Regions from separate parts of the Streptomyces sp. NPDC046985 genome, predicted to be linked through region 1. Evidence: riboswitches for the same ligand, from Rfam matches in the RefSeq annotation. Region 1 holds a riboswitch; the other holds the start of a gene.
What was found. A riboswitch is a leader RNA that binds a small molecule or an ion and turns the genes downstream of it on or off. The one in region 1 is predicted to bind S-adenosylmethionine.
Positions count from the first base shown of each region.

Region 2: linked by a shared signal. The riboswitch ahead of thrC (threonine synthase) and the one ahead of ABZ861_RS03090 (aminotransferase class V-fold PLP-dependent enzyme) in region 1 are both predicted to bind S-adenosylmethionine.

Region 1 is NZ_JBEYWK010000002.1:106,576-109,969, forward strand. It holds gene trpD (anthranilate phosphoribosyltransferase) at 1-937, shown strand, start outside; SAM riboswitch class IV at 1,181-1,297, shown strand; gene ABZ861_RS03090 (aminotransferase class V-fold PLP-dependent enzyme) at 1,569-2,960, shown strand; gene ABZ861_RS03095 (Lrp/AsnC ligand binding domain-containing protein) at 3,022-3,303, opposite strand; gene ABZ861_RS03100 (rhomboid family intramembrane serine protease) at 3,300-3,394, opposite strand, start outside.
Region 2 is NZ_JBEYWK010000006.1:321,061-324,454, forward strand. It holds gene ABZ861_RS10665 (MoaD/ThiS family protein) at 34-309, opposite strand; gene thrC (threonine synthase) at 306-1,592, opposite strand; SAM riboswitch class I at 1,610-1,754, opposite strand; gene ABZ861_RS10675 (glucosyl-3-phosphoglycerate synthase) at 1,931-2,890, shown strand; gene ABZ861_RS10680 (trehalose-6-phosphate synthase) at 3,130-3,394, shown strand, end outside.

The sequences.
Region 1 (3,394 bases):
GGGCGGCGAGGCGACGGACGCGCAGATCGCCGGCTTCGCGGTGGCGCTGCGCGCCAAGGGCGCGACCGTCGAGGAGATCACCGGCCTGGTCCGCACGATGTACGCGCACGCGAACGTGATCGAGGTGCCCGGCGCCACCGTCGACGTCGTCGGCACCGGCGGCGACGGCGCGAGGACGGTGAACATCTCCACCATGTCGTCGATCGTGGTGGCCGGGGCCGGCGCGAAGGTCGTCAAGCACGGCAACCGGGCCGCGTCCTCCGCGTCCGGGGCGTCCGACGTGCTGGAGAAGCTGGGCGTCAACCTCGACCTCACCCCGCAGCGGGTGGCCGAGGTCGCCGAGGAGGCCGGCATCACCTTCTGCTTCGCGGTGCGGTTCCACCCGGCGCTGCGGCACGTCGGCGCGGCCCGCGGGCAACTGGGCATCCGCACGGTGTTCAACCTGCTCGGCCCGCTGACCAACCCGGCGAAGGTCCGGTCCCAGGCGGTCGGCGTCGCCGTGGCGCACGAGGCGCCGATCGTGGCGGGGGTCTTCGCCGAGCGCGGCAACTCGTCGCTGGTGTTCCGCGGCGACGACGGCCTGGACGAGCTGACCACCACCGCCCCCTCGCGGGTCTGGGTGGTCCGGGACGGCGCGGTCGCCGAGCAGTCGTTCGACCCGCGCGACGTCGGCATCGACCTGGTGCCGGTGGAGGCGCTGCGCGGCGCCGACGCGTCGTACAACGCGGAGGTCGCGCTGCGGCTGCTGGACGGCGAGCGGGGGCCCGTCCGGGACGCCGTGCTGCTGAACTCGGCGGCGGCCCTGGTGGCCCTGGAGCCGGGCCCGGGGACGCTGGAGCGGCAGATCCGGGCCGCGATGGACCGGGCGGCGGAGTCGATCGACTCCGGGACCGCCGGACGGACGCTGGAGCGCTGGGCGGCCGCCAGCAAGGCGTAGGCCGTGAGCGGCCTTTCCCGCCGGACGGCCGCCGACCCGGGCTGCCGCCGATCCGGGTGGCCGTCGATCCGGGCGGACACTGATCCGGACGGCCGCCGATCCGTGCGGACACTGATCCGGGCGGCCGCCGATCCGGCGGAGAGGGTCACGGCACTCTGCCGCCCCGGCCGAGGCGGGCGCCGCGGTCCCGCGATCCGGACACCGGTTGCGGGACCGCGATCACCTCGCGTAGCTTCTCGTGCAGGTCATGAGTGACAGCCATGTGGCCCCGGCCGGCTGTCCGGCAACCCTCCGTCCGTGGCGGGGTGCCCCGGGTGAAGACCAGGCCGCAGGCAGCGAGGTCTGCGGCAAGCGCGGACCCCATCGCCCTCTTCCGAGCGGACACCTAGGGGTCCTGGTCGTAGAGGAGCCTTCCCGTGAGTCAGCGAATGTTCTAGGGCCTGTCGTCCGGCTTCCGGCGTCCGCCCCCCTGCCGGTGCGGCGGCCGAAGCTCTGGGACAGGCCCCAGGAGCCCGAGGGGCCGCTCCACGCGCCCCTCGCGTCCTTCTTCCGCTCTTTCTTTCCGTCTCCCCGCGCTGGAGCGTCGTGTCGCTCGCGCGGCGAGTCCCGCCTGCCCGCACGGGAGTTCACCATGTCCGTCGCCGCCCCCGCCGCCTCTTCCGCCCCCGCCGTCGCCCCTTCCGCCGACCCGTCCCGCCGCGCCCCGCTGCCCGTCCTCGGCCGGGACGTCTCCGTGCCGCTCGTGACCGGCGGGGAGGCCCCCTACGCCGCCCTCGACTACGCGGCCAGCGCCCCCGCCCTCCAGCGGGTCTGGGACGACGTGGCGGCGTACGCGCCGTACTACGGCAGCGTCCACCGCGGCGCCGGGTACCTCTCGCAGGTGTCCACCGAGCTGTTCGAGAACGCCCGCCGGACGGTGGCCCGCTTCCTGGACTGCCGGGAGGACGACCAGGCGGTGTTCACCCGGTCCACCACCGACTCGCTCAACCTGCTGGCCCGCGCGCTTCCGGCCGACTGCCGGGTGTTCGTCTTCGAGACCGAGCACCACGCCGCGCTGCTGCCCTGGCGGGACGCGTCGGTGACCTGCCTCGACGCCCCGCGCAGCCACCAGGAGGCGGTCGCGTCCCTGGAGCGGGCGCTGGCCGCCCGGGACCCGCACGGCCCGGCCCTGGTGTGCGTCACCGGCGCCTCCAACGTCACCGGCGAGCTGTGGCCGGTGCGGGAGCTGGCCGCCGTCGCGCACGCGCACGGCGCGCGGATCGTGCTGGACGCCGCCCAGCTCGCCCCGCACCGCCCGGTCTCGGTCAGGGACCTGGACGTCGACTGGGTCGCCTTCTCCGGGCACAAGCTCTACGCCCCGTTCGGCGCAGGCGTGCTGGCCGGGCGGCCGGACTGGCTGGACGCGGCCGATCCCTACCTGGCGGGCGGCGGCGCCAGCCGCAGGGTGGTCCGGCGCGCCGACGGGGGAGTGGACGTGGACTGGCACGACGGCGCCGCCCGGCACGAGGCGGGCTCCCCGAACGTGATCGGCGCCCACGCGGTCGCGTCCGCCTGCACGGCGCTGACCGAGGCGGGCTTCGACGCCCTCGCGGCCCGCGAGCGGCGGCTGACCGACCTGGTGCGGGCGGGGCTGGCCTCCGTGCCGGGAGTCCGGGTCCTGTCCCTGTTCGGGGACGGCGCCCCGCGGGTCGGCGTGATCTCCTTCGTCGTCGACGGCTGGAACAGCTCCCACCTCGCCGCCGCGCTCTCCGCCGAGTACGGCATCGGCGTGCGCGACGGGCTGTTCTGCGCCCACCCTCTGGTCGGCGCCCTGCTCGGCGGCGACGCGGGCGGCCGGGGCGAGTGCGGCGCCCCGGAGGCCGCGCCCGGCGAGCGTTCCCTGAACGCCGTCCGGGTCAGCTTCGGCGCGGGCACCCCCGACGAGCACGTGGAGCGCTTCGTGCGGGCGGTGCGGGAACTGGTGCGCGACGGCGCCCGGTGGACCTACCGCACGGAGGACGGCCGCTGCGTCCCCGCGGTGTGAGGCGGGCGCCCGGCGCGCGACGGTGCCTCCCGGAGCCCGGCGCGGGGAGGCGCCGCGGCGGTCAGGAGTCCAGCCCGATCGCGAACGCCGCCTCCAGGTCGTGCTGCGAGTACGTGCGGAAGGCGACGTGCGTGTCCGTGGCCTCGACGCCGGGGATCTTGCTGATCCGGCCGGGGATGACCTCCGCGAGGTCCTCGTGCCGGCCCACCCGGACCATGGCGATCAGGTCGTAGGTGCCGGTGACGGAGAAGACCTCGCTCACCGTGTCCAGCGAGGCGATCTGCTCGGCGATCTCGGGGATCCGGTCCACGCTGGTCTTGATGAGGACGATCGCGGTGATCACGGCTGGTTCTCTCCCTCGGGGGCCGGAGCAGGGGCCTTCACTTTAGGCCCTGCCGCCGGGCTCCCGTCCTCGGCCCGGTACGGCCGCCGCC
Region 2 (3,394 bases), on a different contig from region 1:
ACGGCGGGTATCAGAAGTTACCCAGGGTAATGCTCAGCCGCCGGCGACCGCCGGAATGATCGACACGCCCGCGCCGTCCGGGGTGGCCGCCTCCAGGCCGCCCTCGAAGCGGACGTCGTCGTCGTTGACGTAGACGTTGACGAAGCGGCGCAGCTTGCCCTGGTCGTCCAGGACGCGTCCGGCGATGCCCGTGTGGTTGCTCTCCAGGTCGGAGATGACCTCGGCGAGGGTCGCGCCCTCGGCGCTCACCTCGGCCCGACCGCCGGTGTAGGTGCGCAGGATGGTCGGGATGCGAACGGTCACGCTCATGCGAGGCCAGCCTCTCGGAAGGAGTCCAGGGTCGGGCGGATGGCGGCGGTCGGTCCGGCGCCGGCCACCGCGTCCAGGGTCTTCAGGCCGTCGCCGGTGTTGAGGACGACGGTGGTCTTCGCCGGGTCGAGCACGCCGGCCTCGATCAGCTTCCTGGTGACGCCGACGGTCACGCCGCCCGCCGTCTCCGCGAAGACGCCCTCGGTGCGGGCCAGCAGCGTGATCGCGTCGACGATCTGCTCGTCCGTCACGTCCTCCACCGCGCCGCCGGTGCGGCGGGCGACGTCCAGCACGTAGGGGCCGTCGGCCGGGTTGCCGATGGCGAGGGACTTGGCGATGGTGTCCGGCTTCTGCGGGCGCACCGTGTCGTGCCCTGCCTTGTACGCGGCGGACACCGGCGAGCAGCCCTCGGCCTGGGCGCCGAAGATCTTGTACGGCCGGTCCTCGACCAGCCCGAGCGCGATCAGCTCCCGCAGTCCCTTGTCGATCTTGGTGAGCTGCGAGCCGGAGGCGATCGGCACCACGAGCTGGTCCGGGAGCCGCCAGCCGAGCTGCTCGCAGATCTCGTACGCCAGCGTCTTGGAGCCCTCGGCGTAGTACGGCCGCAAGTTGACGTTGACGAAGCCCCAGCCCTCGCCGGCCGGGTCGCCGATCAGCTCGGAGCAGAAACGGTTCACGTCGTCGTACGTGCCCTCGATGGCGACGAGTTCGCCGCCGTAGACCGCGGCCATGACGACCTTGCCCTGCTCCAGGTCGTGCGGGATGAACACGCAACTGCGCAGTCCGGCGCGGGCGGCGGCGGCGCCGACCGCGCCGGCCAGGTTGCCGGTGGAGGAGCAGGACAGGGTGGTGAAGCCGAAGGCGCGGGCGGCCTCCAGGGCCTGGGCGACCACGCGGTCCTTGAAGGAGTGCGTGGGGTTGCCGGAGTCGTCCTTCACGAACAGGCCGCCGGTCACGCCCAGCTCGCGCGCCAGATTGTCGGCCTTGACGAGCCTGGTCCAGCCGGGGTTGAGGTTGGGCTTCTCAGCCACGTCCGCGGGGACCGGCAGCAGCGGCGCGTAGCGCCAGATGTTCGCGGGGCCCGCCTCGATGGCCGCGCGCAGCTCCTCGGTGTCGTAGGAGGAGAAGTCGTAGGCGATCTCCAGCGGGCCGAAACACTCCTCGCAGGCGAAGACCGGCCCGAGGGGGACGCGGCGCCCGCACTCGCGGCAGCTCAGGGCGGCGGCGGGGCCGAGGTCGACGGCGGGGGCGGAGGTACTGCTCGCAATGGTCTGCACAGCCATGGAGGCGAGGCCCTTTCTCCTCATCTTCCTCACGACGCATCTCGCCGTGAGACGGATTTGGCACCTTCCCTAGCCGGGAGCCTCGCGTGGAAACGAACGAGACCGGCTGGAGGGTTGCCGGGGCTTCATCGGGCCGTGTCCCTCTGCCCCTCTGGATGAGCGGTATTCGGTTGTCGATCGCGTGCCGATCGGGCGCGGGCGACCCCGGCATGCGGGGGTGACGCGCCTTGTTCAAGACTGTAACCGAAGGCCAGGACAGCGGAGACGGTCGTCCGAACCGCGAGACGGCCGCATGATCAGCGGATCCGGAAGCGTTCTGGAGTGAGGAGCGGTCCACCGTGCTGGAAGAAGTCGAGCGCTGGCTCAGGACGCGCTCATGGTCCGTGGCCGATCGCCCGCCGCACGAACTGCTGGCCGCCAAGCGCGCGAGCGGCTGCACGGTCAGCGTGGTGCTGCCCGCGCTGAACGAGGAGGCGACGGTGGGGGACATCGTCGCCGCGATCCGCCGCGACCTGACCGGGCGCACGCCGCTGGTCGACGAGATCGTGGTCGTCGACTCCGGCTCCGCCGACCGCACCGCCGAGGTCGCCGCCGCGGCGGGCGCGCGGGTGGTCCACCGCGACAGCATCCTGCCGCGCATCCCGGCGGTGCCCGGCAAGGGCGAGGTGCTGTGGCGCTCGCTGCTGGTCACCCGCGGGGACGTGGTCTGCTTCGTGGACGCCGACCTGCGGGAGTTCTCCTCCGACTTCGTCACCGGGATCGTCGGCCCGCTGCTCACCGACCCGGACGTGCAGTTGGTCAAGGCCATGTACGACCGCCCGCTCGCGATGTCCGGCGCCGCCCCGGCGGCCGGGCAGGGCGGCCGGGTCACCGAGCTGATGGCGCGGCCGCTGCTCAACCTGCACTGGCCGCGGCTCGCCGGGTTCGTGCAGCCGCTGGGCGGCGAGTACGCGGCCCGCCGCTCGCTGCTGGAGCAGCTTCCCTTCCCCGTCGGCTACGGCGTGGAACTGGGCATGCTGGTGGACGCGCTGCACCTGGTCGGCCTGGACGCGCTGGCGCAGGTCGACGTGGGGGTGCGCCTGCACCGGCACCAGGACGGGCAGGCGCTGGGCCGGATGGCCGCCGCGATCTACCGCACCGCCCAGTTGCGCCTGGCCCGCGGGCACCTGATCCGGCCCAGCCTCACCCAGTTCGAGCGGGGCGAGGACGGCTTCGAGCCGCGCACGTACTCGGTGGACACCGAGGAGCGGCCGCCGATGACCGAGATCGCGGAGTACGCCGCCCGCAGGGTGGCGTGAGGGTGCAGTCGCCCGCGGGGGCGTGAGGGGGGCTCGCGAGGGGCGTGAGGGCGGTCGCCCGCAGGGGGCCGTGAAGGGGGCGCCCGCAGGGGGCGCCCGGGGGCCCGGTCACCAGGTGGCGTGAAGGGGCGGACGGGTGGCCGGAAACGCGCCGGAGGGGCGGCCGTCGTGTGCGCCCGCCTGGCTACGAAGCGGAACCGTACGTTTGAGCGTTTCGGGGCTGGGCTAGGTTGAGTTCCATGGCTTCAACGCACGCTGCCGAGGTGCTGGTCGCGTCCAATCGCGGTCCGGTTTCGTACCAGGTGGACGAGGAGGGCTCGCTCCATGCCAGGCGCGGAGGCGGAGGACTGGTCTCCGGTCTGTCCGCGATCGGGCCGGAGGCGGGGGCGGTGTGGGTGTGCGCCGCGCTCGGCGACGCCGACCGGGAGGCGGCCCGCCGCTACGGCGACGGCCGGCGGCTGCCCGCCGAGGACACCGGCGGCCAGCGGGTCCGGATGCTCGACA